One region of the Candidatus Thiodiazotropha sp. LNASS1 genome, then DNA from elsewhere that is predicted to be linked to it. Evidence: predicted binding sites of a transcription regulator. Region 1 holds the regulator's gene; each other region holds the start of a gene.
The links. Region 1 encodes FNR, which switches genes on or off when oxygen is low (the NO sensors DNR and NnrR bind a similar motif). Its sites were predicted from a motif close to TTGATNTANATCAA; they were not measured.

Region 1 (9,845 bases):
CAGAACCGCATTCTCTCGTGACGCAAATAGCCATCGACTGGAATTCCGGCCGAAACGATCATGGGTATCGAGCAGGATGGGTGCAACCATACCGGCGATGTGTTTCGCCTATTGAATGGGGAGCAACACATCAGGTGGCCCCGGAGAGATGAGATGATAACCGATCAAATAACGCGGACGATTCGTAAACGATTTGCAACACTCCCGAATTGGCTGCAACATTTGACCGCTGCCAGCTTTCTGTTCTTCCTTGCCAAAGGCTTGCTCTGGATTGGCTTGGCAGCCTGGGTGATTTTGTGACCACCCATCGTTTCATCTTTCGATCAAGGGTGATGGAGGGAGCCTTCACGTCAGGCTGAATTGTATTTGGGAGCAGCTGGTCATGCCGATGGCCCTAGCAAGCCGCAAATAGACGCATCTTATGAAAAGTCCGCAAATATTCGCAAATAAGCACCTTTTTCAGCAGTTTAAACCAAGAGTGACGGTGAGACACTCCTCACTCGTGCCGAGTCACACAAGCTGAAGGATAGGTTCTATACAATCCATCCCAGTGGAGAGTTTTAAAGTAGATTTACTTATTCGCTTTCATTTGCGGACTTAGAACTGTTTTGCGAGTATTTGCGGCTTGCTTACACAGACACCTCAGTAAGGGTGAGGTAGGTTAAAGCACATAGCTGAGAATGGTGGGTAATCAGAAAACTAAAAACCTTTCTGAAGTGTTCATGGTTAACAGGCCTACGCTTTTCCATGGCTGAGCATGAAAGGTAACAAGGATTGCCTAAACCACTATATCCTCAGTCTTCAAATATTCACGGATAATGATATCGAGTGCATTGAGCGCATCACTGCTGCGGAACGAATTTCGGTAGAGGGCCAGCTCCACCGGTTTGAGTGCCGGCAGTGGTGATTTCTCAGAACCCTTTGCGGCAAGTCTTGCCGTGACTCCCAGGCCTGCCTCGACTGCGGCGAGAATACCAGGCAGGCTGGGGCTGGTATAGGCAACCCGCCAGGGGATACCGGCCTGATCCAGTGCGCCGATCACCCTGGAGCGGAACAGACAGGGGGGCGCAAACATTACCAGGGGCAGGACTTGAGAGGGCTGCCATAGGAAAGGTTTTGGTACGATCCACTGAATTGGAATGAGTCCCAGACATTCGCCCTCATCGCCGGGACTTTGAAATGCAACAGCCATATCGAGTTGCTCAGCATGGATCGCCGACACCAGACGTGAACTGGTATCTATCTGAACATCGAGGCGTACCGCCGGATGGCTGCGGGTGAATTGCGCCAGGATGGCCGCCAGGCCTCGGTCGGCGAAATCCTGTGCGACTCCCAAGCGCAGGTGCCCTTGCAACGGGTCTGGCCGCAGTACGGACGCAGCCTCATCATTTAAATCCAGGATACGTCGTGCATAGTTAAGCAGCAGTTCGCCCGACTCGGTCAGAATACGTCGGCGGCCGGACTTCAGAAACAATGCAGTGCCACTCGATTCTTCAAGGCGTTTCATCTGCAGACTGATTGCTGACTGTGTGCGATGTAAACGCTTCGCAGCTTGAGAAAAGCCGCCATGATCAGCAATGGCAACCAGGCTTCGCAACAGGTCGATATCAAGATTCTGCGCCATAATTCATAAGTATTGCAAATGTATTAGTTAAATAATAGTCATTATATTAATGTTTTCACTGTTGCTAGTCTGATCATGTCGCCACTACAGATTTCGGAGTAACCAATGCCAGTTATCGTAATCGCACTTTCAGGTAGGCAGCTGCCCCTGTTGCAACAACAGGATTTGCAGCGAATGACGACTCGTCTGATTGAGGAGATCATGGGTAAGCGCCGATCTGTAACCGCGGTTATGGTGCAGTCGCTGCCATCCGCAAATTGGGCGATTGGAGGGGAAGCGCTCAACGACCATCTGCGCGCCGCCCAGGTGGATATCACCATTACCGCCGGTACAAATACGGCTGAAGAGAAGGCCGGCATGATCGATGCGGTCCATCAAATGCTGAATGACCGAGTGGGTCCACTCGCCGAGGCGAGCTATGTGGTCATTCATGAAGTGGCCGCGGATGCTTGGGGGTATGCGGGACTTACCCAGCAGTCGCGTCAACAGATGAGGCAGTTGATATGAATCGGGAGTTTAAGGCGGAACCAAAGCGACGCGAAGATGGGAGTCTCGATATCGAACACTACTTGCAGCTGGGCCGCTTTATGCGTGCAACGGCCTTGATCAGGGGGTGGATGAAAACGGTTAAAAGGTTGAGGCCGAATCAGCAGGTAAACAGGCGATCAATAGCATCCAGCCCTTCCTGCACGATCTCATCCAGCTCTTCCGGATCGTCATCATGTTCATAGGCAAGCATGGAATAGGTTGCCAGTGATTTCAGCCCAAGTGCGATCTTTTCCACATCGACAAGGTTTAACTCGACCCCATCTCTTAAATGGCACTCTTCACTCATAGGAAACATCTCGTAAATACTGCTTAGCTTACCGATACTCTGACAGGCGCTGGTCTGCTGTCAAAAAATTAGGCGCTTTTATTGATGCAGATCAAGTGTGAAACATATCTGGCGCTTTCGTTCCGGCTGCACAACCCTGTTGCCTCAGAGGGTCTGTTCAGTGACATCCACATAGAGTTTAAGTCGTTGACCAGGTTGAAGATATTTGCTTCCAAGCGTGTTCCATCGCTTGAGATCGGCTACGGAAACCTTGAAGCGCTGAGCGATACGGGAGAGTGAGTCACCGCGTCTGACTCTATAGTGCAGCCTGCTCTGTGTGCCTGATGGCTGTAGGTTGAGAAGAGAGAGTTCTGAAGCGGGGGCCTTTTTTACCCAGATGACCAGTGTTTGCCCCGGCTTGAGGGGATCACCCGGGGCCATTCCGTTCCAGGCTGCGAGTTTACGATGACTTACGGAATGGAGCTTGGCTATCTTCCACAGGCTATCGCCCGGTTTGACTGTATAGTGTTGTTTGTGGCCATTGCGGGATCTGTTTTGGATTGCCGCCTTGCGTTGCTCGGCGCTGAAGGTGTATTGGTTGAGTCCCTTGCTGGAGACAGGGATCAACAGGTGCTTTCCAGCACGGATTTTGCTGCCTTTGAGTTTGTTTATCTGCCTCAACACCTTAGTGGTCGTACCATGTTTACTGGCGATGACACTCAGTGCATCCCCCTGCTTGATTTTGTAGCGTTTCCATGTCAATCGCTCTTCGGCGGGGAGCGTCTCGAGTTTTCGCAGAAAAGTCTCAACCTTGTCCAGTGGCAGGCTGAGTCTGTGGGGGCCGTCTGGGTCGGTAGCCCATCGGTTCAGGCCTGGGTTGAGGAGATAGAGATCCTGAATGGAGAGATCCGCCATCTCCGCCGCCAGGGCGAGATCGAGCTGAGACTGGATGTCGACAGTGGTGAAATAGGGTTCATCAGCAATGGGTAGCAGTGTAGCTTTGTAGCGCTGTGGATTCCTGAATATCTCAGCCAATGCCAGCAGGCGGGGTACATAGGCGCTGGTCTCATCAGGTAATTTCAGTGACCAGTAATCGGTTGGCTTGCCACGTTTTTGATTGTGTCGAATCGCACTACGTACCGTCCCGGCCCCCGAGTTATAGGCGGCAAGCGCCAATTCCCAGTCATTATTGAACTGACGGCTGAGCGACTGCAGATAGTCCAGTGCCGCATGGGTTGAAGCCACGATATCCCGCCGACCGTCATACCACCAGTTCTGTTTCAACCCGTAATAACGACCGGTGGATGGGATAAACTGCCACATACCGGCAGCGCGCCCCGGTGAATAGGCAAACGGCCGATAGGCGCTCTCGACGGCGGGAAGCAAGGCGATTTCACTGGGGATGTCCCTTTTCTCGATCTCCTGCAATATGAAATGAAGATAGGGTTGTGAACGCTCCTGAATGCGTTGAATATAACCTGGATGCTTTTTGTACCAGTTCAATTCACGGTCAATGCGGTGATTATGGGGAAAGGTCAATCGATAACCATCCAACATCCGGCTCCATAGATCGGCAGGTTTTTCTGCGAGCGTCAATTCCGTGACGGCGGCCTGCAGCTCCTCGGCGATTTCCGGCAGCTCATCGGCAGTCATGGTGCTCTCGTCAGCACTTGGGTGGGTTTGCAATACTTGCGTAGCGGCCGGGGAGAGGGGGACCTGCTGCAATGCGGTCGTCGCCTCCCCATTGGGCAGGCTTTGACAGGCAGCGAGTAGGCAGGTGGCGAATAGATTCATGATACGCAGAGGCGACTTGAAAAACGGCATCGATCTTTTAAGGCTTGTTGTGGACATACTCTATATCGGAGGAAAATAGTATCAGAGCCGCGTATCATTTCCATGGCCGGTACTCCAAATTGTGTGGTATCCCGTGGTTCTGTCCTCGGGTATACCGCCTGATAACCTGAGACCTCGTAAGAGGCGTACTGAACTACACAGATTACCTGACAGTTATGTCGGTGGTAAAGTCGATACCTTGATATATGAGAGAAAATAAGCTGTTGAATTTGGGATCTTGTAGGCAGAAACAGCTACAAACATGGTTCGAGAGTGACTTGGGCAAGCTGTTGGCCGAGCAGGAGGCGGAATGCCTGGATCCCAGGATTGCCACGCTGTTCGGCTATCATGTGGTTCAGCTCGGGCTTCCCTGCAGGAATCAGGATTTTCTGAGGATGAGCCCTGCGCGGAACCGGGTGGTCATGGGCAGCGGAGATGATTGTACAGGCATCGATCTGCAAGCCGACAGCCATCACCTGCCTCTAGCCAGTGACAGTGTAGATGGGATGGTATTGCCCCATACCCTCGATTTTACGGCCGATCCCCATCAGGTGTTGCGTGAGGTTGAACGGGTATTGATCCCCGAGGGCAAGGTATTGCTCTGTGGTTTCAATCCCTGGAGTCAGTGGGGATTGTGGCGTCTGCTGCGTCTCAGGTCTGCCACGATCCCCTGGTGTGGTCACTTCTTCAGCGGAAAGCGGATCCAGGATTGGTTCTCATTGCTCGGCTTTGAATTGGAAGAGGTGGTTTATCTTCACTTCCGTCCCCCGGTCTCCAACTCACCCATCATGCAGAGACTGGCCTTTATGGAACGATTGGGTAAAAGGATCTATCCACTGTTTGGTGGTGTCTATGTCATACTCGCGGTCAAGCGGGAGATCACGATGACTCCGCTACGGTCGAAATGGCGGGTGAAAAAGCGGGTCTTGCCGACTGCCGCAGAACCGACGATGAGAAAAATTGAATGACTCAAGTTGTAGAACTATATAGCGATGGCGCCTGTCGTGGGAATCCCGGTCCCGGTGGTTGGGGGGTGGTCTTACGCTACGGTCGACATGAAAAACAGCTTTTCGGTGGCGAACATGAGACCACCAACAACCGTATGGAACTGATGGCGGTTATCCGTGGCCTGCAGAGCCTGACGAAAAGGAGTCGGGTGAAAGTGACCACGGATTCCCAATACGTGAAAAACGGAATCACCCAGTGGATTTACAATTGGAAACGGAATGGCTGGAGAACGGCAGCGAAAAGACCGGTCAAGAATGCCGACCTGTGGCAAATGTTGGATACAGAGGTCAACAATCATCAGGTGGAGTGGGCCTGGGTCAAAGGTCACTCCGGCCATACCGAGAATGAACTGGCGGATGAATTGGCTAACCGCGGTATCGAGGAGTTAGGGCTGGTCGACAGGTCCTAGGGCCTGTCGACACTAATCCGGTCGGCTCTGTTGCGTCTGAAAAAGCGCCAATCAAGGCGCGAGGAGAGAAGTTTGGTGTTTCCAAATGAACAACGAGCAACGCCGAGTGGCGCTTTTTCAGGCGTAACCCGCAGGGCTGGGGCTATTTTTCCGCCCAGCGGCGTTATCATTCGCTCATGTAGAATAACTACACATCACTCATTCTGCCTTGCTGGGCAAAAAAATAGTCCCAGCAGAGCCGATCGGATTAGTGTCAACAGGCCCTAGTGAACTGATGCGACAGATCGTACTGGATACGGAAACCACAGGATTGGAACCGGAGCATGGACACAGAATCATCGAAATCGGCTGTGTGGAGATGGTTGATCGTCGATTGACCGGTAATAATTTCCACCAATATCTGCAACCTGAACGGGAGATCGATGCCGCTGCCGTAGAGGTGCATGGCATCACCAACGAATTTCTTGAAGACAAACCGAAATTCGGGGATGTTGCTCAGGATTTCATCGACTACGTGAGAGGAGCGGAGCTGATCATTCATAACGCTCCATTCGATGTCGGTTTTCTCGACCATGAATTTCACCTCATGGAGAGTGCTGCGCGAATCGATAGTTTGTGCGCGGTTACTGACACCCTGGTGATGGCGAAAAAGATGCACCCGGGTCAAAGAAACAGCCTCGATGCGCTCTGTAAGCGATACGATATCGATAATTCACACAGGGAATTGCATGGAGCGCTTCTGGATGCCGAGATTCTGGCTGATGTCTACCTGATGATGACCGGGGGGCAGGCTTCGCTGATTTTGGACGGAGTAGCCAACGATGAGTTTGGTGATAATTCTGTCGATAGCATTCAACGTCTGCCTTCGAACAGGCCAAAACTGAAGGTGGTTCACGCTGACCAGCAGGAACTCGCGGCCCATGAGCAGCAACTGAAAGCCATGGGTGAGGCCTGTATCTGGTTAAAGAAACACTAGGGCCTGCAAACACTCATCCAATGGGCGCATCAGGCGCAATCCGAAGGGCTCGCTCGAGCTTTTACTCCGCCCTGCGGCGTTATCATTCGCCCATTTTCCTTGCCGGATGAAAATAAAGTCCTGGCAGGGCCTATTGTGCTTACAGGCCCTAGACTCGCGACTGACTCGATTTTGTCCTGTCCGTACCCTGAACGATTTCGTAAAGCCGGGGAATATCCAGCAATTGAACGTGCTTTCTCTCGACATGCAGCAGCTGCTCGTCCTGGAAGCGGGTGAACAAGCGGCTGACAGTCTCTACCGCGAGCCCCAGGTAGTTACCGATTTCGTGACGCGACATGCTGAGAAAGAAATCACTGGCTGAGAATCCGCGCTGTTTGAAACGTTCGGAAAAGCTGAGTAGAAAGGTGGCGAGCCGTTCCTCGGCGCTCTTTTTGCCCAGTAGAGTGAGCATCTCCGTCTCCTGGCCGATCTCGCGACTGAGCAGGCGATACATCTGGTGTTGCAGGCTGGGCATGATGGAACTTAAAGATTCCAGTTGAGAGAAGGGGATCTCACAGACCGCAGTGGTTTCGAGCGCGATTGCGGAGCAGTTATGATTGTTGTCCTGGATGGCATCCAATCCTATCAGTTCCCCGGGGAGGTGGAATCCCAAGACCTGTTCACCACCATCTTCATTGGGTGAATAGGTTTTGACTGAGCCACTGGTGATGACCCGGAGGCTGTGGAACTTGTCGCCACCACGGTAGAGATGATCGCCTCGGTGATAGGGACGTCCACGCTTGATAATGGAGTCGAGACGTTCAATGTCTTCTGGGGTCAGTCCCATTGGTAGGCATAGGGTCGAAAGACTGCAGTTTTTGCAGGCGACCTTGATATTTTCAAATGAGACAACTTTTCTGCTAGTCAAGGAACCGCTCCAGCTAAGGGTGCATTCTTGTCAGATGCTTCTTCTCACTTCTATTTTTCCAGAAGTTCTTGATCCGGATCAAGTAATTTTAAACATTTAATTATCTTAGATCATATTGCATAAAAAAAGCCGGCCATTAGGCCGACTTTTTTATGCGCTATAAGCTGGCCGCTTACTTAGCGGGTGCAGCAGGTGCCGCAGGCGCAGCAGGCGCAGCAGGCGGATAGCCGTATGGTGCGCCGTAAGGTGCGCCATAGCCGCCGTAAGGTGCACCGTAGCCGTAAGGTGCGCCGTAGCCGTATGGGCCGTAGCCATAGTAATCACGGTAGTAGTTGTTGCCGCGACCATAACCGGAACCACGGCCGCTGCCACTCATGCCAAAGCTGAAATCGCCGGAGCCATCGCCCCAGCCGTCGCCCCAGCCATCGTTATTCCAGCCACGGTTACCCCAGCCTGGACCACCACCCCACCATGCAGATGCGGTTGTGGAGACAGCTACGAGAGCAGCGACGCTCATGACCTTAGCAAATTTCATCATGCTTTCTTCCTCTTTAAAGATTGATTTTTATTACTGCTTTTTCTATTGAAAAACAATTAGTTGGTCGTTACGTGTTGTGGGTGTATAGAGGCTGATCCCGAGCCTGTTTTAATGTGGTTGGGTCTCGCCGAGTAACTGCCAACTGGTCTCTGTGGTTGTAATTTGCGGAAATCGCCAATCGATTATAGACCCTGGGGAGATAGAATTAAATGATATTCTTGAGCAGTCGCATGAGAGATATCCCATTAGTCCCACATTTATACGATTGAGAGAGGCGGTCTGATCTGTTACTGTTCCCTTCCGTCCGTTCCCCTTATCCAGCACGTTAACTAGAAGTTTCATGACTAGATTTATATTCATCACGGGCGGTGTTGTCTCCTCCCTGGGCAAAGGAATCGCATCCGCATCTCTGGCTGCACTGCTTGAGGCCCGCGGGCTCGATATCACGATGATCAAGCTCGATCCCTATATCAATGTTGATCCGGGAACCATGAGTCCATTCCAGCACGGTGAGGTCTTCGTTACCGATGATGGGGCGGAGACAGACCTTGATCTGGGACACTATGAGCGCTTCATTCGCAGCACCATGGGGCGAAACAATAATTTCACGACCGGCCAGATCTATGACAGTGTGATTCGTAAGGAGCGCAAGGGCGAGTATCTGGGCGGTACAGTACAGGTAATCCCACATATCACCAATCAGATCAAAGAGAGCGTGTTATTGGGTGCCGACGACAATGATATCTGTCTGGTGGAGATCGGCGGAACGGTGGGTGACATCGAGTCGCTGCCCTTTCTGGAAGCGATCCGCCAGATGGGGGTCGAGTTGGGACCGCAGCGGGTGATGTTCATGCACCTGACGCTGGTGCCCTATATCAAGGCCTCTGGTGAAATAAAGACCAAGCCGACACAACATTCGGTGAAAGAGCTGCGCTCCATCGGTATTCAACCCGACATTCTGGTATGCCGTTCCGAGCAGCCGTTGCCTGAAAACGAGCGCAAAAAGATCGCGCTCTTCACCAACGTACCCGAAAAAGCGGTCATTTCGGCGGTAGATGCTGACTCGATCTACCGCATTCCCGTGCTGTTGCACGCCCAGGAGATGGACGAACTGGTCAACCAGCGATTCAACCTGGATCTGCCGCCAGCGGACCTCGCTGAATGGGAGGCGTTTCTGGAAGGCCTCGACAGCCTGGCTGAAGAGGTCAAGATCGCCATGGTAGGAAAATATGTTCATCTTACAGAGGCTTATAAATCGCTCTCTGAAGCCTTGGTACATGCAGGCGTCCATACCGGAAATCGGGTTGTCATACACTATGTGGATTCAGAGCAGATCGAGCGGAGCGGAACCGAGAGTCTGGAGGGAATGGATGCCATCCTGGTACCTGGAGGCTTCGGTAACCGCGGGGTTGAGGGCAAAGTCACCGCAGTCCAGTATGCCCGCGAAAACAGAATCCCCTATCTGGGAATCTGTCTCGGTATGCAGGTGGCGGTGATTGAGTTCGCACGTCATGTCGCCGGATTGGAGGGAGCGCACAGCACCGAGTTCAAGCGCGACACGCCACATCCGGTTATCGGCCTGATCACTGAGTGGCTGAATGCGGACGGCAAGGTTGAGACACGCAACGAAGAGTCTGATCTGGGTGGAACCATGCGCCTGGGTGGACAGCAGTGTCAACTTGAGCCCAACAGTAAAACCCATCATCTCTATGGCCAGGAGGTCATTACCGAGAGGC
Region 2 (9,845 bases), 1.8 Mb from region 1:
CCCGGGCTGGAGACGTCGATCAAGATCACAGCAGAAACATCGGCGAACTGCCTGACAACCGCTTGCCATATGGCCGAGTTGACACGTACCACCACCAGGCGCGGTGCAAATATCTTTCTGCTCAACTTCAGCACGTTGTCTATCACTGGCTTGATCTGACTCGCATCACCTATCTTTTTGGATTGATTCTCTTCGGCCTTTTTATATGAGCTAAACGATCGCCACGAAAACAGCACCCCGGCACCCAGGAAAGCGACCAGCATCATAACCAGGCCGCCGACGATCAATCCCAAGATTATGGTCATCACGAAAAGACCGATTATTTGACCGATGAACTCTTTGACACCACCCCCACGATTGTTTGTCCGCAAGTCACCAACGATATCCCCTATGTAGTCTGTGAATCCGCCACCAAACAACCAGAGCAAACCTGTAACGACCGCAGCCAGTAAAATCCATCGCAAAAAACCGAGGATTCTTCCCTGGGTCTCATTACCGAGGACCGGCGCGACCTCACTGTCATCCAGAGTCACCAGGCGCCATCGCTGCCCCATGGCGGATGCCGCCGCAAAACTCAGTGCCTCGGTTGCCTCGTCATAGCCAAAACGGCGCAGAAAAAGCACCAGCCGCCTGCGACCCCGAATCAACCTGAGACCCAATGTCAGACCGACAACGGCAATCACCGTAGCAATGAGAAAGACAACAGCCTGATCCGATTCCATGTCGGGGAAATCAGCATTGTGCGACAGGATCGATACAATAACGGCAATGACAAACATGAGCGGCAGACTCGATGCCGCGAGACCTGCCACGAACAAAAGTGCTCCGAGCAGTTGGGTCAGTTTACGGCGGGTGTTGCGAAAAAAACCATGCTGCGCGGGAGTTGTGATGATATGGAATGACATAAAAGTCCATTTTCAGTTTTTTATCGATGAATTCGGTATTCCACAGAAAACCGGGTTTGAGTGCAATTCATCCTTATTTCGGCAATCCATTCCCAACATACCCCACATACCACCCCTAACCACTACCCAACTGATCAGACTCACCTTACATGCCTGATGTTACGGTGCGGCTGAAGAAAACCATGAATAAAACCGGGTCAGAGAGTAATGCGCCATCTCCCCCATGACCAGCACAAGGTGATACATAGAGTATCAACGACCGACATTGTTGGATTATTTCTCGTTACCACACTCCTATCCGGAACGAGACAAGATGGAGCAAAGTATCTCTATCTTTGGCTTCATGATGATTTGGTAAACTACAATATTGTTATAGTTGGTACGAATCTCAATAATCAAAAAGTTATATCAATACAGAATAAAATATCGAGGCAGTCATGAGCAGTTCATTCGGAGAGCAACTGATTCAGTTCGCCTATGCGGTGGATTACATAGACGCAACCAGTTTCAACCGCATACGACAACTGGTGGATAACTACACTCGGAACACCCTCAACATCACTGTAACCAGGTTCATGGTCACATCACGCATCGGCAATGAAATCGGGCTGATTCCACATAAGCACGCAACCATGGGGAAGTACAGTACCATGCCGGTTCGTGACTCGCGCGGACGCGTCGCCAGCCAGACGGCATTTGCCTTTCTCTACAACAAGCGACTCTGGATTGTCAGCGCCAATCCATCTGAGCCATTACTGCCAAAATGCCGCAGCTATCGTGATCTGTGGAGTAAATCCAAAGGCATTCCGAAGTACATCAAACCCACCAACGACCCGATCAAGACCTCCATCATCATCCCCCTTAAAGATGAAAACGGTAATGTGTTTGGGGTATTCAATTTCGAGACAGTCGAGCGGCTGGATATCACCAAGGCCGCAAAACAGGAACTCACGATCATTGCAGATGCCATGGCCATTGCCTATCGCACACATTCAATCACAAAAGCCAGGAACCTGTTTACCGGCAATGCGATTGATGAACTCAATAAAATACTCCAGCACCCCCTGCCAAAACTGACCAAGCCGAATATCTTTCTGGCCTCTTCGACCAATGCGGAAAGCGATGTAATCAGTACGATAAAAAAGATCTTTCTCGAAAAGGAGTACCTGGACAAGTTCAATCAAATCTATTGGAAAGACATTCACCGGCCGGGAAATATCAACATGCAGCTGTTGAACGAACTCGGGACATGCCGCTACGGCGTCTGTTACCTCTCGGAGAGAATCCCCGATGCACAGCCCGCCCTTTATCAAGACAATCCAAATGTGGTGTTTGAAGCCGGAATGCTGCATGGACGCAGCGATGCCAATTCACCAACCCCTGCCAGCTGGATACCTATTCGCGAAAAAAACTCAACCGATGCACCCTTCGATTTTGCTTCTGAACGAATGATCATCGTTCCGAGGCAGAACGGCCGACTGCAGGTATCGCAGTTTAAGACAATGTTTCGTAACCGACTGGATGCTTTGATCGGCACTAAGAAGTGATGGGCTGTCGAACCAGGTTTGTTTGGTGTCGTAGGTCCGAACCATCTATGTAGAAGATTAAACCCCCCGATCGCATAGGTCCGGGCTACGAGATTGTGATTGGTGGACCATGCACTCTTAATGATCTCTAGCTATAAATGACACAACAAATAAGGGGTACGGCATAGGCCGTACCCCAGATTATTGATAACCACGACTCTCCGGATTGCGCTTATTTCGCTGCCATCTTCTTCGAATCGTGCTCGGCACGCATCCGTTTGGCTTCTTCAAGTATGGTATTGACCGCCGTTTTCAATGGCGCCCAGCCATACCAGTGCATGTAGTCGTTACTGGCGTGGAAAGCGCCCTGGAAGGTCCGTTGGCGATACTCCAGCATGATCAGGTAGAGTTCCTGTTCGATGCTGGTCTTAGCCTCATAATATTGGAGTAGATCAGGCGCGTATTTCCAGCCTTCCGGTTTCTCCAAAATACCATCCTTGTAGAGCGCCTGCACAGCCGTAATGGCCTTGGCGAACTCGTGATCGGCCGCTTTGATTATCTCATCGGAGGCCTTGAAGTGCTCGTTAACGAATCCTTGTGCGTGGCACTTGTTGCAAGTCGCCTTCATCTTCTTGCGCTCGACATTGAATGCCTCGGGACCCCGCGCGGCTTGACCCTGCACGACGATTTCGATAAAGCGTTCTGTGGGTTGCAACGATGCATCGAGAATACCGGCGGCCTGCAGAATCAACGCCCGGTCAAAGGTCCACTGCGGATCGTCGTCAACATCCATATAGTGACCCGAGGGTAGTAACCCGGCCAGTTTCGTCAGCGGCTCTTTGAGAGAGGGTGCTACATCGATCAGCGCCAGCACGTTCTCCTTGGTGGGGATGCGCAGTCCCAGGAAACCCCACGCGGTGCGCACCTCATGATCGCCTTCACTCAGATGGCAGGTCTGACAGGTGGGGGCACGACCGCCTTCATTTACATGCCCTTCAATCTGCCACACGATACCGTGCTTGGCGGAGGTATACATCTCCCACTGGGGATGGTCGAAGCCCATGTGGCAGTTGGAGCAGGCGCGCGGATCCATGGCTTCCGATGCCTTGAAACTATGGCGGGTGTGGCAGGCATCGCATTGCGCGTTACCATAGCGATAGGTTGCCGCCTCTTTGCCACCATCTCTCTTCACATCGCCCATATTACCCTGCGTTACCGCAAGCAGTCCTTTCTCACCGATTTTGTGGCATCCGGAACAGCCGCGATAACCTTGTTCGGTGATTGATCCGGGCTGTCCATGCCAGGCGATCTGAGACTTCATCGCCAACCAAGCCAAATTGTGTTTGCCGTCTCTGTGTTGACGCGCCTGTTTTTTGTGGCATTCGCCACAAATTTCCGGGGTGGGCATACTCGCCTTTTCAACGTCATCCATGGTCTTATGATCCACACCGTGGCAGTCGTGACAGCGGACCTCATCTTCCACTTTCTTGGTATTCGCATGCGGCCCTTCCATGTGCTGCTTGACGATACCCGGGTTGACGTTGATATGGCAGCCGACACAGTCGGCTTGAGCCATCTGGTCTTCATCCAGTGTCTTTGCGGGCGAGTCGGCCGCTAAAGTCAGGCCGTTGAGTCCAAAGAAAAGCAGGGCGGCGGCAACAGAGGGTAATAGAAGTCGACGGCGTTTCATCACCTTTTCTCCAGTTAGTTGACTATTGCTTTTTATTAGGAACTAGCCAAAAACTGCTAGGATCAGTTCCCCGGTCCCAAGAGGAGTGAAACTGCTGACAACCTCTCAAGTCTTGTCAAGCAAGTAAGGTTTCTTATATCGATGAATTAAAAAATCACCTCAGGATTTTTTAATTACCTAAAAGTAATAGGGGAATTGGCCAGAAAGGCTTTGACATAAGTCAAATCCTGAAAGATCGAAACTAGGCTACGACTCCACTTCACTGTTAAAGGCGTTTACTGTGCGATTACATCTCATGTCTTTACTATGATTGGCCATGTAGGACAACCCGGCTGTACCTCGCCCTTCGGGTCGCGGTCGCTTTGCTCAACTGTCAAACCTAGCTTGTTTGAAGTCGTAGGTTTGAATCCCCTTTAGAAATAAAAAACCCGAACTGCTAGGTTCGGGTTTTCTATTAGAGCTTGGTGGGCCATGTAGGATTACTCGGCTTCGCCTCGCCCTTCGGGCCGCGGTCGCTGCGCTCCCACGTTCAGCCTCGCTTTGCTCGACTGTCGAACCTGGCTTGTTTGAAGTCGTAGGTTTGAATCCCCTTTAGAAATAAAAAACCCGAACTGCTAGGTTCGGGTTTTCTATTAGAGCTTGGTGGGCCATGTAGGATTACTCGGCTTCGCCTCGCCCTTCGGGCCGCGGTCGCTGCGCTCCCACGTTCAGCCTCGCTTTGCTCGACTGTCGAACCTGGCTTGATTGAAGTCGTAGGTTCGAATCCCCTTTAGAAATAAAAAACCCGAACTGCTAGGTTCGGGTTTTCTATTAGAGCTTGGTGGGCCATGTAGGATTACTCGGCTTCGCCTCGCCCTTCGGGCCGCGGTCGCTGCGCTCCCACGTTCAGCCTCGCTTTGCTCGACTGTCGAACCTGGCTTGATTGAAGTCGTAGGTTCGAATCCCCTTCAGAAATAAAAAACCCGAACTGCTAGGTTCGGGTTTTCTATTAGAGCTTGGTGGGCCATGTAGGATTCGAACCTACGACCAATGGATTAAGAGTCCACTGCTCTACCAGCTGAGCTAATGGCCCATGAGCTGTTTGTCCCCATGTGAAATGGAGTGCTTGCGATAATGGGGTGGACGATGGGTCTCGAACCCACGACCGCCGGAACCACAATCCGGAGCTCTACCAACTGAGCTACGTCCACCATTGACCGTTTCCATCCGGCTGCAATACTGCAACCTGTCCCGCAGATTTGGCACGCCCGGCAGGACTCGAACCTGCTACCCTCGGCTTAGCTTACCAACTACGTCTTTCGACGCCCCCGCAGGGTTTGTGGTCTGGACTATCTCTTCACCGTCTCAGGTGTCGCACGTATAGTCTCTACGGATCCCCTCTGCATCTGTCGTAACCCGCGGTCACAGACAGATCCGGTTGCCTATCCAGCATAATATGGCTGGTTCAACCAAAGGTTTCCTCGGGATTGCCATCAGCACAACCTGTTAAGGTTTCCCCGATACAGTGCGATCCACTTTATGAGTTGCATTCCTCATAAAGGCTCCTGATTGCACATAACCTGGGCCATGTGCGCTCAAAGGCCGATGCTCTATCCAAATGAGCTACGGGCGCAGAAAACTGGTCGGGGTAGAGAGATTCGAACTCCCGACATCCTGCTCCCAAAGCAGGCGCGCTACCAGACTGCGCTATACCCCGAAAATCATCCCAAAAGTATATCCCTACACCCTGGGTGAGCAAAGGGGGGGAATAATACTGACGATGCCCCTTCAGGTCAATGGTGGCGGGCATTGCGCACTGACAGTTGGTTCAGCTTTCTGTATCATCCCCATCCTGATTTCAATAAGACACCCGGGAACACCCATGAGTGCGCAGATTCTCGACGGCAAGGCCATCGCGGCCGATCTCAGGCAACAGATCAAATGGAGCGTTGAACAACGCGTGGCGGCGGGTTTACGCCGACCCGGTCTGGCGGTGGTTCTGGTGGGGGACAATCCCGCATCCCAGGTCTATGTAAGGAATAAGCGAAAATCCTGTGACGAGGTCGGATTCCACTCCGTCTCTCATGATCTTCCTGCCTCGACCACCCAGGACGAACTGTTGGCGCTGATCGACCGGCTTAATGAAGATGAAGCGATCGACGGCATTCTGGTGCAACTACCCCTGCCGGAACAGATCGATGAAGAGGCCGTCATCGAGCGCATACTGCCGACCAAGGATGTGGACGGTTTCCATCCCTACAATGTCGGGCGCCTGGTGCTGCGCATGCCCCTGCTGCGCTCCTGCACCCCCAAGGGGATCATGACCCTGCTGGCGAAAACCGGTCAGAAGCTGGAGGGACTCGATGCGGTCATCATCGGCCAGTCCAACATCGTCGGCCGTCCCATGGCCCTGGAACTGCTGGCGGCGCGCTGCACCATCACGGTCTGCCACAGCCGCACCAAGGACCTGGCGGAGAAGGCGCGCAATGCGGACATCCTGGTGGTCGCCATCGGTCGCGCGGAGTATGTGCCGGGGGATTGGGTCAAACAGGGCGCCATCGTCATCGATGTGGGCATGAACCGCAATGAGGACGGCAAGTTGGTGGGGGACGTGGATTTCGAGTCAGCGAGTGAAAGGGCCAGCTGGATCACGCCGGTACCCGGCGGGGTTGGACCGATGACCATTGTGACCCTGTTGGAGAATACCCTTCAGGCGGCGGAGCTGCACAGCTCAACAAAATAGCTTCATCATGGCCAAACGGTGCGGCTTGCCGCACCGATAAACTTATCCCCTACGCCAAGTGGTACCTTGGGGTCCGTCTTCCAGAATGATGCCGGCAGCTTGCAGGTCGTCGCGGATACGGTCGGCTTCGGCCCAGTTTTTCTCCGCCCTGGCATCGATACGTGCCTGGATCATCGCATCGATTTTGCCGTCGGATAGGGTATCGTCCCCCGCTTGTGCACCACCCCGCAAATAGTCCTCGGGATCGTCCTGCAGAATGCCGAGCATCCCGCCCAGTTCTCTCAGTACACCGGCCAGACTGGCGGCAGCGCTCACATCGTTATCTTTCAGGCGATTGATCTCGCGCGCCAGGTCGAACAGCACAGCCAACGCCTCGGGGGTATTGAAATCGTCATCCATGGCATCCCTGAATCGACTGACATAGCTTTCACCACCGGCAGCCGGTGCATTTGGAAGACCCCTCATTGCGGTATAGAACCGGGTCAGTGCGGCACGGGCGTTGTCCAGATGTTCGGTGTCGTAGTTGAGCGGCGAACGGTAGTGACTGGTAAGGATGAAGTAGCGAACCTCCTCGGCCCGGTAGTGCTCGAGGATCTCTCTCACAGTGAAGAAGTTACCCAACGATTTGGACATCTTCTCATCGTTGATGCGCACGAATCCATTGTGCATCCAGTATTTGACGAAGGGATGGCCGGTCGCTCCCTCGGATTGGGCGATCTCGTTCTCATGATGCGGGAAGGTGAGATCCGCGCCCCCGCCGTGGATATCGAAGCTGTCGCCAAGGGCCTTGGTGGACATGGCTGAACACTCGATGTGCCAGCCGGGACGTCCGCGCCCCCAGGGAGAATCCCATGCCGGCTCGTCCGGTTTTGCCCCCTTCCACAAAGCAAAATCGAGAGGATCCCGCTTGGCATCCCCCGGTTCCACCCGGGCGCCGGCGCGCAGATCCTCGACCGACTTACCGGAGAGTTTGCCGTAGTCGCTGAAACTCCGCACATCGTAGTAGACATCGCCATTATCCGCGGTATAGGCATGTCCATTCTCGATCAGGCGGGTGATCATCGCCAGGATCTCCTCCATGTGCTGGGTCGCCTTGGGCTCATCCGTGGGCCGCAGCACGTCCAATGCATCGGCATCCTGGTGCATGGCCTGAATGAATTCCTCGGTAAGCTCGCTGAAGGGCACACCCTTCTCATTGGCCCGGTTGATGATCTTGTCGTCGATATCGGTGATATTGCGGATGTAGCTTACCTCGTAGCCACTCGCCTGCAGGTAACGATAGACCACATCGAATACCACCATCACCCGCGCATGTCCGAGATGACAGAGATCGTAGACCGTCATACCACACACATACATGCGAACCATACCGGCCCGTAGGGGTTGAAAGGTCTCTTTGCGGTTGCTGAGATCGTTGTAGAGCTTGAGCATAGTGGTTCACATCAACAGGGGAGTAAGTGCCGCGCATCTTAACGAAAAGCGGCGTTTTCCTCAAAGCTCGACAGCCGGCCCCATCCAATCTCCGGAAGCTAAAAAATCGTCAACAAATCCACAGTGAAATACTCTGACAATAACCCTGAAAAGTGTAAACCTTCTTTCCAGTAGGGAATTAATCATGCAATGACCGCTACCACATATAAACGGATATTCAATCAACCGAATTCACTAAGCCAATGAAAATAAGCAATAAAGAAATTCCGGCGCATATATTGCAGGTTATGTGGCCTTGTCTCTAGCAGACTGCAGCACCCTCATCGCCTCATTAGATAACCGGAGACTGACAGATGGCAGCGCACGATTTCGATTTTTCAGCAGTGGAGAAACGCTTGGGCGTATCACGCAGGACCTTTCTCAAGTTCTGTACCGGTGTAGCGGCATCTCTCGGCCTATCATCCAATGCCGCCATGGCCATGGCGCAGGCGGTAGCCGATCCGAAAAAACGCCCGCCTGTCATCTGGCTGCATGGGCAAGAGTGCACGGGACCCAGCGAGGCCCTGTTGCGTTCCGAACAACCCTCTCTGGAACACCTCATCCTCGACCTGATCTCCCTCGACTATCACCAGACCCTGGACACCGGTGCCGGACATCAGGTGGAGGAGATCAAGAAAAAGGTCATGCAGGAGAACAAGGGTCAATACCTGCTGGTGGTGGAAGGCGCCATCCCTCTCGCCAGCGACGGCATCTTCTGCAAGATCGGCGGCGAGACCATGGTCGACATCACCCGGGAAGCGGCTGAGCACGCCGCTGCCATCGTCGCATTCGGCTCCTGTGCCAGCTGGGGTGGCGTCCAGTCGGCAGAACCCAATCCCACCGGCGCGGTGGGTGCGCCGCAATTTCTGTCCGGCAAAACAGTGGTGACCATCCCTGGTTGCCCACCCAATCCGGCCAACTTTATCGGTACGGTACTCTACTTCGTGACCTACGGTAAGCTGCCACCCATCGATGAGAAGGGTCGTCCGAAGTGGGCCTACGGTCGCTTGATCCATGAAAATTGCTATCGCCGGCCCCACTTCGATGCCGGCCGCTTCGCCGAGGAGTTCGGTGACGAGGGACATCGTAAGGGCTGGTGCCTCTACAAACTCGGCTGCAAGGGCCCCGAGACCTACAACAACTGCCCGAGCCTGGAATTCAATAATGTGGGCGGCGGTGTCTGGCCCATCGGCGTCGGCCACCCCTGTTTCGGCTGTTCCGAAGGGGGCGTCGGTTTCAGCAAACCCCTGTTCAGCCTGGCCGACGTGAAGACCCACACCCCACCCAACATGTTCCCCAACATCGAGGACCGCGAAGGCAACGCCGGCTTCTCCACCGGTGCGGCGGCCATCGCCGGTGCCGCTGTCGGCCTGGCGGTCGGCGCCACCGCCATGGCATCAAAGAAGCTGGACGGCAAAGAGCAGGACGGGGAGTAAGGGGGTAACATGAAACGCAGAGACTTTCTCAAGGCCTCCCTTGGCGGCGGCGCAGCCCTTTTGGGCGCCGGCAACGCCGAGGCCCGAGGCAACCTG
Region 3 (9,845 bases), 320 kb from region 1:
TGGCAGTTTCAGCGTCGATCCCGTGGGTCAACAGGGATCCGGTATCCTGACCTCGATGAGCCGGGGCAACTGCTTTATCCTGCTATCCGAGGATTGCGAAGGCGTGAAGGACGGCGATAAAGTGGTTGTTCAACCCTTCAGCGCCCTGATGTAATTCGATACAAGGGCCTGTTAACACACACCCGATAGGCCCTAGCCTTTTTCAAACCGGTCTACCAGGCGCTCCAGCATCTCCCAATCCTCATCGGAGAGCTTGCCCTCCATAGCGGCGCGTTCGATCCTGAGAATAACCTTTTTGGTTTTCGCCGGAAGACTCTGTTGCATCTGATCGGCTTTCAACAACAGCGCCTGAAGCGTTTCACTGTCTGTCTCGGCCACCCGGTCACGATGACCGGTGTAGTGATGATCGGGATAATCCCGGGAGGGATGTTGCAGATCCATGTAGCCATCGGCCAGATCAAGATTCCTCTCGATCCGCCTTGCCACTTCGTCACCCATATTGCGCCGGTCTGTGACCAATTGACTGACATGGGCCGGGGCCAGGCCCACCCGTTCCGCAAACTCCCGCTGGGAGCCGAAACGGTTTATCTGTGCCAGCAGATTCGACTTCCGTATTGTCCTGATATTGACCATCCCTGAATCATAGCAATTTGCTATAGCCACCGCCATGAGCAACTTGCTAATTTTTTAGCATGGTGCTACCATCAAACCCATCATGGATATGAAGACCTACATCGCAAAGGAAGGCCGCGACGCAGCCAGACGGTTGGCCTTTCTGTCTGGCACCAACTATATCTACCTTACCCAGATCGCCTCCGGCTTTCGCAAACCCAGCGGACGTCTGACACTACTCCTGGAACACCACTCCAACGGCAAACTGACCCGACACGAACTGCGGCCGGATCTCTACCCGGAAGCCTAAGCGATACAGTCTCACAGCATCCGAAACCGGTTGATACTAAGCGGATAAGTTGAATCATTGGAAGAACCTCATGCTCAAGGGAAGAGAGAAGAAAACGGATTCACTCAGCGATGAACTGCGCCGCTACTGCGATGATCTTTCGGAGTTCAACCAACGCTGCGAAAGGCTCTGCGAGGCCCTTGCCGAAATAGCCACCCATCACGAATCGATCAGCAGCTACGCCGTTCGCGGCATGCGGCACAACGCCAGCTGGTTGAAATACCGGATCAATGACTTCACCAAGCGTCTGCACACCCTTTACGAAAGGGCGCTTGATGAGCGGAAATAGCCATCAAGAAAACCGGGCCAGACAGTGGTTTACTGAAGTAGCGCTCCACAAAGGAGACAGATAATTCCATAACCACCCTCATTTTCAACTTGATTTTCATATTATTTAGTTCTATTTTATATTTTATGTATAGTATTTTCACATTAAAAGCGGATTGACCCATGAAAGTCAGTAAGCAAGAGAAGGCATTGACCCGTACGCGGATATTGCGCGCAGCCGTTGATGTGATCAGTGAAAAAGGCTTCAAATCAGCCTCCATGCGAGAAATCGCCCGCCGCGCCGAGGTGGGTGACGCCACCATCTACAACTACTTCCCGACCAAGGAGAGCCTTCTCTACGGCTACTGCGAGGAGAAACAGCGGGAGGTGGCCGAAGCGCTGAAAAAGATCGATGACTTCAACGAATATACCCTGCGCGAACAGCTGCAGCAGTTGACCGAGACCGAGCTCGCCCTCTGGTTACCGGACCGGGAGTTCCTCGCCGAGGTCTTCACATTGACCTTTTCCGCACCGGTTGCGGGCGCCGTCAATCTGGCAGAGACACGGCGTCTGTTCAATCGCATGGTGGAGGAGATGATCGATGCCGCCATCGAAGTGGGTGAGATACCGGACCAGCCCTACCGGGAGCTGCTGGCCCCGCTCTATTGGGACTACTTCACCGGCGTGCTCGCCTTCTGGCTGAAGGATGATTCCGAGGGTTTCGCCAACACCACTCAGCTGGTCGACCGCAGCGTGGAGATGATCGCCATGGTGTTGCAGACGGCGCTGATCGGCAAGGCCCTCGACCTCTTCTCTTTCATGTTTCGCAGCCAGATCAGCCGCCATCTGGAGAAACTGGGTGACTACACCGCACCCTGGAAACAGGCCAAGCGGCGCTTTATGGATGGCGGGGATGGCTGATTCCATCCCTACCGGCAAACTTGCGCGTACCGGTATCGCCGGCAGCGCCATGCTCAAGGCGGGAAGTCGACATCTCAGCCATGCCGCCAAGCGTCCCTTTCTGAGTGAGGCCGCACGTCACCAACAGCAACAGCAGCTCGATGACGAAACGGCGCGCATCCTGTTTCAAACCTTCACCCGCTTGCGCGGTAGCACCCTGAAAATCGCACAGATGCTGAGCATGGAGAGCAATCTCATGCCCGAGTGGTTTCGCCGGGAGATGGCCAAGTCCTACCATCAGGTCCCTCCCCTTGGGCGGCCGCTGATCCGTAAGCTGATCATGCAGGAGTTCAACAAGCCAGCCGAAGAGCTGTTTGCCCATTTCGACTCGAAAGCCTTTGCGGCAGCCAGCCTGGGACAGGTCCACGGGGCGACCGGCGTACAGGGTGAAAACCTGGCAGTGAAGCTGCAATACCCCGGCATCGATGTCACCATCGACAGCGATCTTCAACTGCTGCGCAGTCTGATCAAGCCTACCCGATATGCAAGGCTCCTGTTCTCATCCATCGACGAGATTGAACAGCGCCTGCATGAAGAGGTCGACTACCATCACGAGGCGGACAACAACGAATGGTTCAAGACCCGGCTTCGGATACCCGGCGTCAACATTCCCGCGGTCTACCGGGACTACTCGTCGAAACGCATCCTGGCCACTGAGCGGCTGCCGGGGCACCACCTGGAAGCCTGGCTCCACAGCAATCCCGCTCAACAGGAACGGGATCACTTCGGACAACTGCTGTACGATATTTTTGTCCACTCCTTTTACGGGCTGCATGCACTCCACGCCGATCCCAACCCAGGCAATTATCTGTTTGCCGGGGATGGCACCCTGGGTCTGCTGGACTTCGGATGCGTCCGCTACTATTCGTCAGATTTCGTCAGTTTGATGCCGGTCCTTTTGCATGCCTATATGACGCGGGATGCAGACAAAGTCATCTCAACCTACCAGCGACTCGGCATGGTTGCCGAAATGACAGGGGATGAGCTGCAAACCTTCTACGATCAGGTCCTGCAACCTTTTGGCGACTGGATGACCAAGCCATTCAAGGTGGGCCGATTCGATTTTTCCAAGCGCGAGACCTCCTACACCGCAGAGGGATGGCGGTCGTTTAAACAACTTACCAATGTCCACAAAATCAATGATCTTGCCAACGAGTTCATCTATTTCGACCGTACCTTTTTCGGTCTCTACCAAATCTTTGAGCGGATGGGCGCATGCATAGATATGGAGCATCGATGGTTGGTCTGAACAGGCCTCTGCTATGGGGCGGCTCGCTGAGCCTGCTGGCCGCTTTTCTTCACATAGCGATTATCATCGGCGGTCCGGCCTGGTACCGGTTTTTTGGTGCGGGAGAGCGATTTGCCCGTTTGGCTGAACGGGGTTCGCCGTTACCCGATATCATTACGGCCATCATCGCCCTGATATTGCTGCTCTGGAGCCTGTACGCCTTCGCGGGTGCAGGCCTGGTTCGCCGTCTGCCCTGGCTCAGATCAATCCTGATGCTTATCACAGCAGTCTATCTTATACGTGGCATGGCACTGCTGCCGTTGGCACTAATCATGCCGCAAGCTGTCGATAGTTTTCTCATCTTGAGTTCGCTGGTCTGCATTACGATCGGCATACTCCACTTCAGCGGTACGCGACAGATGATCTGGGAACTCTCATGAATGAAGACAGTAACATCCAGGCCAGTGAAAACAATCCCTTTACCCACCAGCAGCTGCCATTGGGCGTACGGCTGTTCCTGAACACCGCAAGGATAGTGTTCCGGGTCACCGGCTGGGTGTCGCCCCGACTGGCTGGCGTGTTGGCGCTGCGGCTCTTCATGACACCACCCAGGTTTCCGATACCGCGCCGGGAGATGCAGGTTCGCGAAAGCGCCAGCCTGACCAGGCATGAGATCCATGGCGAGACGATTGCGGTACGTTCCTGGGGCGAAGGCCCCAGCGTGCTACTCTGCCATGGCTGGGGCGGTCGCGGCACTCAATTCTTCGCCCTGATCGAAGCACTGGCGGCCGCCGGCTATCGTGCCGTCGCCTTTGATGCGCCGGCCCATGGGGACTCCTCGGGAAAACGCACCAATATGCTGAAGGTGGCCCGTGCCATCGCCGCCATTGCGGAGAAGGAAAAACCGATATCAGCCGTGATCGGCCATTCATTCGGCTGTGGCACGGCACTCCTCGCCATCGACCGATACAATCTCCCTTCCGATAAAGTCATACTGTTCTGCTGTTTCACCGACACCCACTGGATCACAGAGCGGTTCGCCGATGCCTTTTCGATCAGCGAGCCGGTCGTCGAGGCCATGCGCGAAGAGGCAATGCGGCGTTTCGCCCACCATTTCGACACACCCTGGGATTGGTCACAGCTGTCACCGGTGAATACTATCGATAAAGTCACTGGCGACCTGTTGCTGGTACATGACAGGCATGACTTTGAGGTCCCGTACAGTCATGCCGAAAAGTTGATGCAGATCGCTCCCAAAGCTGAGTTGCTGACCACTGAAAAGCTGGGACACAAGAAGATCCTCATGTACAAGCAGTGTATCGATGCCTGTCTCGAACATATCGGCGGAAATTAAGGCCTGTTGATACCGATCCTAATCAGTAAATTCTGGTATCCACTGCAACACCAGAGATGAAGAAGTTTTTGATATGTCATCATGCGCAAGATAGAAGGATTGTTATGAATATATTAAGGTATACGTTGATATTTTCAGTCGTATGTTTATTTGCCGGTTGTTCCTCTGAGGAAAATAACAGTAAAAAAACAAAAGGAGATGCGGGAGTTTTTCAAGGGTATAGAGATGTTATGGATAAGGCCGAAAATGTTGAGCAGACCCTCATACAGGCCAACAAGGAAAGAAGAGAGGAAATAGACCGACAACAATAGGTTGATTAGGGATCAATTAACCCGGTTACAGGCATAGCGTAAAAAAAAGAAATGTCTGTATTCTCATGGTCACCATTTAATATTTCGCTCAATATGCTGAAAATAAAGCCGGCCCCTATAAACCAATAAAAAATCGAAACGAACACCTGAAGCCTGTACGAGGCTCAATTAGCGATCGTGCGAAGATATTTGGCAAGACGTTTAATCGTTCAATAAAATAATAGGCGCCCGTCCACACCAAGCCAATGTGATGATTATCACATGTCCGACTACAATCCAATTCACCCATAACACGGGTGCAACTGATACTTTAACGCTGTCAGGCAGAGACGTTTACGTACATGCCGGTAATGGTGTTCATGAACTCCATAATACGGTCTGTGGTAGCGAATATGGTGACCGGCAGGCCGCCTTTCTCAACATCCATAAAAAATGGTCGGATAACGCGCCAGAGACGGGTGGTTCTGATAAGTTTTTCGGTGATCTCAGGTGTATTGATTTTTTCGCTCTTCAGGACGGCCATGGCTGACTCAAACTCTTGGACTGCGGTTTTCAGCTGATTGACATAATCCTGATCCTTGAAACCCAATTGATGAGCGATGTAGTATTTAGCAATGCGCTGTGAGAGCATGCGCTGCCTGCCGGAAAGATTGACGATCTTAGGCGTTTTCCGGTTGGAGAGGGCCTCGATCTTAACAACGACATCTTGACTCAATTCTAAAATAGTCTCACTCATGTCGAGCACCATGGTGGCATCAGTCTGAGTGTAGGGTAGATTGACTAACTTGGAGTAATCGTCAATTACAATATCCAGGAATACCATTAATTGTTGCACATCCTTGTTTTTTACTTCAGCTTTTAACTCAGCATGATTTTTTTTCAATTCGACAATGCTGCTTTGTAGCTGTTGTTTTGCCTTGTCGCGCCTTACGTTACCCCCCAGAAAAAAGTACGCCTTTGCTATTCTTTGAGAAAGCATGCGTTGTTTCCCAGCTTTGTTTACAGCTTCAGCGAGATCGATATCGGCTGCATGGGCAGAAAAAGAGAAGCACAGAATTGTAGCCAGGAAGAAGGTTAATAGATACCTTGTGGTCTTCATAATATTTCCCCGATACATCATGGAAAAAGTGGCCACGCATATCAATTATCTGGCGTCATAAGCATCATGTATATCAAGCATTACATGTTCAGCCACGCGCAAAGCAATTGATGGGGTACACTTACTCCTACATTTAAACGCTCTATCCGAATAAACGGATACAGGTCAGCTCTCCCCTCACTCCCACATGCCATGATCGTATTCTGAACTTATCTGACAGTACCTGTTATTTATGGGGCATGTAGCGGCATTGTATGATAAAGATTTAATAGGTTAATTCTTAAATTAAGGTCTAAATTGTTAATTTTTTTATAACAGCCCTCTACCTTCTACACCCGATTGACAAAAATCCGCCAGTTATGACAACTGCTGGCCAGCAGACTTCTCAGCCTATAATATTTTTTTACATAACCGTTACTTTCGCATACATCCCGGTAACCCGATTCATATCTTGTAAGAGCGACTCCGTTGTACGTGCAACCACTGATGGCAGGTACTTACCCTTGTCCATTAATTTTGTTAATTGAAAGAAACGCCACTGCTTATTGACTTTTTCGAGGACTTCACTGATCTCCGCCGTGTTCAGGGATGAGCCGTTTAATTCCGCTAGTGCTTGTGAAAATTCCATCTCCGCTTTCTTGAATTCACCATGAAATTGCGAATCTTCCAGGCCCCACGATAGCAACAGATAGTATTTCGCCATTCGTTGTGAAAGCATTCGCTGCCGTCCTGAAATATCGACAATATGCGCCTTTTCCGTTCCTGCTTCCTGCACCAGGGCCTCTACCACTTTCTGACTGGCCTGGAGCAATTCCTCACTCAACCCGTTGAGCCTGATTGCACTGTTGATATCGACCTTCCCATCGGCGACATCCTTGTAGCGCTTCCATACAGTCTCCGCGTGCAATAAAGCTCGCTTTGTTTTTTCAGATCTTGCAAAGGATTTCAGGTTGTTCAACTGCTTTTGATAAAGCCGAATGGCTGAATTCAACTGTTCTCTTGGATTGGCGAATAAAATCCTCTGGCCGATCTGGGCGAACGCCTTAACCATCCTTTGGCTTAACATGCGCTGGCGTCCGGCCTGATTAATCGCTTCTCCATAATCCTCGATGGGTTCTGCGCTACTACCAAGTGGAATGCAAAGCGTGAGACTTAAGAGGACGAGGAAACATATTTTTTGGCGACACATATGCACTTCCTTGGAAACAAGGCCATCTGATTTGGCCGGACAGCACTTGCAGACACTAATACCTATCCACCTGTATTTTCCTTGACCTATGTTAAGTTGTGCACTGGTCTTTATATAAGTTACTGTTTTTATATATTTCGATAAATAGCTTTATATTTTAAGCGAGGGAAAATATCAGGAATATAATTCCCGTTTGAGTTGGAAAATACACTGCATTGTGAACGGGCATCCACAGTAGATAGAATTATGTTTTGTATGTATCGGTTCTTCTTTGAATGTGGTGCAGCAAGATGACAAGCGTACCTGTTGCTTTCCCTAAAGGACACTGACTCCTTTTTAGTTCCCAAGGGGCTGCTTGGTTAACAGTTGCTTTATCTCCGTACATGCCTCACCGATTGATGCCCGGAGATTTCCAGATTTCTGCATTTCCCACGTAATCAGATTCAGGCCATCAAAGTCAGACGGCAAGGTCAGCTTGTCTTTGCGCGACACCACCAACCAAACATTCTTGGCGCCAAGGCTTCCCATAAACAACCCGATCTCGAAAAGAACATTATCTCTTGGCTGATTTAATTCCCGCTCTTTCTTAACCACCAGGTCGTCGGGAGACAATACAAAAACTGCAGCATCAAACTCTTTCGCCACCTCAGCGAGTTTTGTGAAAACGACTTCGCTTGCTTCAAAAATGCCTTGATTCCATACTTCAACATCAGCTGATTGTGTCAACCCCTGCTGCAAAGCTTCTGCAATGTTCAGATGCTCAGAGGAAGATCCTATGAACACTCTCGGTTTTGTTGCTTGGATGATTCGGGGTTGCCCCTCTTGCATTTTCTCCGTATCAGTTCTTTTCTCTGCTTTTGCCATGCGTTCGAGCATCAGGGCAACCATGGCTCTTGCTGAGCGAATGTGAAGCGCATGATCAAAGGCGGAGAATTGCGGATTTCGATTACACTCCAGGAGAATCAGCTGATCCCCATCAAAAACAATATCTACACCTGCAAAATCAAGCGATGCCAATTCTGCCGCTTCCTGCGCTAGCGAACGTACATCTTCTGTTAGATCACCTTCGTACTTCCTGAAATCGTGGCCCTTGTCTGCACTGAGAGCAACATCATCTTCAGAGTTCACAACCTTTTCGGCAACGCCTAAAGCCTTTCCTCCGATAACCATAACTCGAAACTCTTTAATCTTTGTTATTTCTTCTTGAAGTATAACCCCATAACCAAGCGCATTATCTTCATCAGGGAGTTTCGATAAGCGTTTTTGAGCATCATCTATACTGTGATATCGTTCAACACCCTCACCCTTGAATCCATGCGATGGCTTAATAACGAACGGCAAGGAAATCGAACAGGCATCTGGCAAATATCCTTTTGTAATAAGGGTATCCGGTTGCGCCGTTAGGTTTAGTTTCGGCAACAGGTGGGCCACTTTGGAAGTTGGTCGCTTAAATGAACCCAACTCATCAAACATGCAGAGATCCGGATAACTCGCTTTGCAGTATTCCAAGAAGTCCAGGATGTATTCCTCTTTTCCACGAGTCCGTCTCACCAATAGCCCCTGAAGGTCCTCAGCACGGCTACTCCCATCGCTACTTGAAAACCTTGCAACCGGATTATTGCGCTCGATTCCTATGCAGAGCTTGTCGGGATCGATAATCGTGTATGGTGTTTTTGTGCGTTTAAGTTCCGCGACAATCTCTTTTGTCTCATAATCCAATTCACTCGTAGCGGTTATGTTACTAAGTGTACTGCTGAGTATTCCTAATGGTTTTCTTTTCATTGCATTATTCTGCTATTGTCGCAAATTAGCCGTGCCGTTTTTCGCTCCGACAGGATTTGCCGGATTATGTGCCTTTTCCCAGAAAGTCCCAGTGCGGTGATTGAGAAAATATAGACAGGCACTTCGATTTCCGAGATGGATTAGCCAGCCTATTTCCTCAGACATCCCCATTCTTTTCTATTACGATCACACACATTATAAGTCAGCCATTGAGCTCTAACCATGTTGCGTGTCTGTGCTGCTAGACACCTGCCCGGGATTATGCGTGTGTTCCCATAAGTATCTGTCTCTCCTTGAAATAAATTCTGCTAAACTGGCTTCTTTTGAGCCAATATGAACGGTATGCGGAGTAGCAATGAGCGCCAAGCAATATGATGTGGTGGTAATCGGCAGTGGTCCGGGTGGCGAGGGCGCCGCCATGAAGCTGGTCAAATCGGGCAAGCAGGTGGTGATCGTTGAGGCCTTCGACAAGGTCGGCGGCGGCTGTACCCATTGGGGAACCATCCCCTCCAAGGCGCTAAGGCACAATATTCAGATGTTGCGGGATTTCCGGCGCAACCCTCTGTTTCAGCACACCCATGATCAGATTCAGGTGGAGTACTCGGACCTGCTGCAGGCTGCCGGCAAGGTGATCAATGAACAGGTCCGCAGCCGCCTGCGCCACTATGCCCGCAACCGGGTGGAAGTAATCCAT

Region 2: the regulator FNR is predicted to act here: its motif matches at 4,332-4,345, upstream of AB8516_RS09105 (multiheme c-type cytochrome).
Region 3: the regulator FNR is predicted to act here: its motif matches at 6,244-6,257, upstream of AB8516_RS18900 (type IV pili methyl-accepting chemotaxis transducer N-terminal domain-containing protein).

The regions. Positions count from the first base shown of each region.
Region 1 is NZ_OZ156465.1:3,921,990-3,931,834, forward strand. It holds gene AB8516_RS17455 (hypothetical protein) at 61-300, shown strand; gene AB8516_RS17460 (LysR substrate-binding domain-containing protein) at 779-1,624, opposite strand; gene AB8516_RS17465 (tautomerase family protein) at 1,730-2,131, shown strand; gene AB8516_RS17470 (ribonuclease H) at 2,271-2,459, opposite strand; gene AB8516_RS17475 (LysM peptidoglycan-binding domain-containing protein) at 2,604-4,289, opposite strand; gene AB8516_RS17480 (methyltransferase domain-containing protein) at 4,478-5,239, shown strand; gene rnhA (ribonuclease HI) at 5,236-5,688, shown strand; gene dnaQ (DNA polymerase III subunit epsilon) at 5,963-6,664, shown strand; gene fnr (fumarate/nitrate reduction transcriptional regulator Fnr) at 6,813-7,571, opposite strand; gene AB8516_RS17500 (sulfur globule family protein) at 7,744-8,109, opposite strand; gene AB8516_RS17505 (CTP synthase) at 8,450-9,845, shown strand, end outside.
Region 2 is NZ_OZ156465.1:2,085,914-2,095,758, forward strand. It holds gene AB8516_RS09095 (hypothetical protein) at 1-905, opposite strand, end outside; gene AB8516_RS09100 (GAF domain-containing protein) at 1,343-2,452, shown strand; gene AB8516_RS09105 (multiheme c-type cytochrome) at 2,664-4,121, opposite strand; RNA gene AB8516_RS09110 (RtT sRNA) at 4,584-4,727, opposite strand; RNA gene AB8516_RS09115 (RtT sRNA) at 4,762-4,905, opposite strand; RNA gene AB8516_RS09120 (RtT sRNA) at 4,940-5,083, opposite strand; tRNA gene AB8516_RS09125 (tRNA-Lys) at 5,118-5,193, opposite strand; tRNA gene AB8516_RS09130 (tRNA-His) at 5,236-5,311, opposite strand; tRNA gene AB8516_RS09135 (tRNA-Pro) at 5,741-5,817, opposite strand; gene folD (bifunctional methylenetetrahydrofolate dehydrogenase/methenyltetrahydrofolate cyclohydrolase FolD) at 5,983-6,843, shown strand; gene cysS (cysteine--tRNA ligase) at 6,886-8,274, opposite strand; gene AB8516_RS09150 (hydrogenase small subunit) at 8,628-9,749, shown strand; partial or broken gene hybA (hydrogenase 2 operon protein HybA) at 9,756-9,845, shown strand, end outside.
Region 3 is NZ_OZ156465.1:4,242,338-4,252,182, reverse strand. It holds gene glp (gephyrin-like molybdotransferase Glp) at 1-154, shown strand, start outside; gene AB8516_RS18940 (hypothetical protein) at 193-669, opposite strand; gene AB8516_RS18935 (hypothetical protein) at 716-922, shown strand; gene AB8516_RS18930 (hypothetical protein) at 993-1,250, shown strand; gene AB8516_RS18925 (TetR/AcrR family transcriptional regulator) at 1,412-2,149, shown strand; gene AB8516_RS18920 (AarF/ABC1/UbiB kinase family protein) at 2,142-3,437, shown strand; gene AB8516_RS18915 (hypothetical protein) at 3,404-3,856, shown strand; gene AB8516_RS18910 (alpha/beta hydrolase) at 3,853-4,770, shown strand; gene AB8516_RS18905 (hypothetical protein) at 4,827-5,081, shown strand; gene AB8516_RS18900 (type IV pili methyl-accepting chemotaxis transducer N-terminal domain-containing protein) at 5,401-6,180, opposite strand; gene AB8516_RS18895 (type IV pili methyl-accepting chemotaxis transducer N-terminal domain-containing protein) at 6,584-7,369, opposite strand; gene AB8516_RS18890 (TIR domain-containing protein) at 7,706-9,151, opposite strand; gene sthA (Si-specific NAD(P)(+) transhydrogenase) at 9,507-9,845, shown strand, end outside.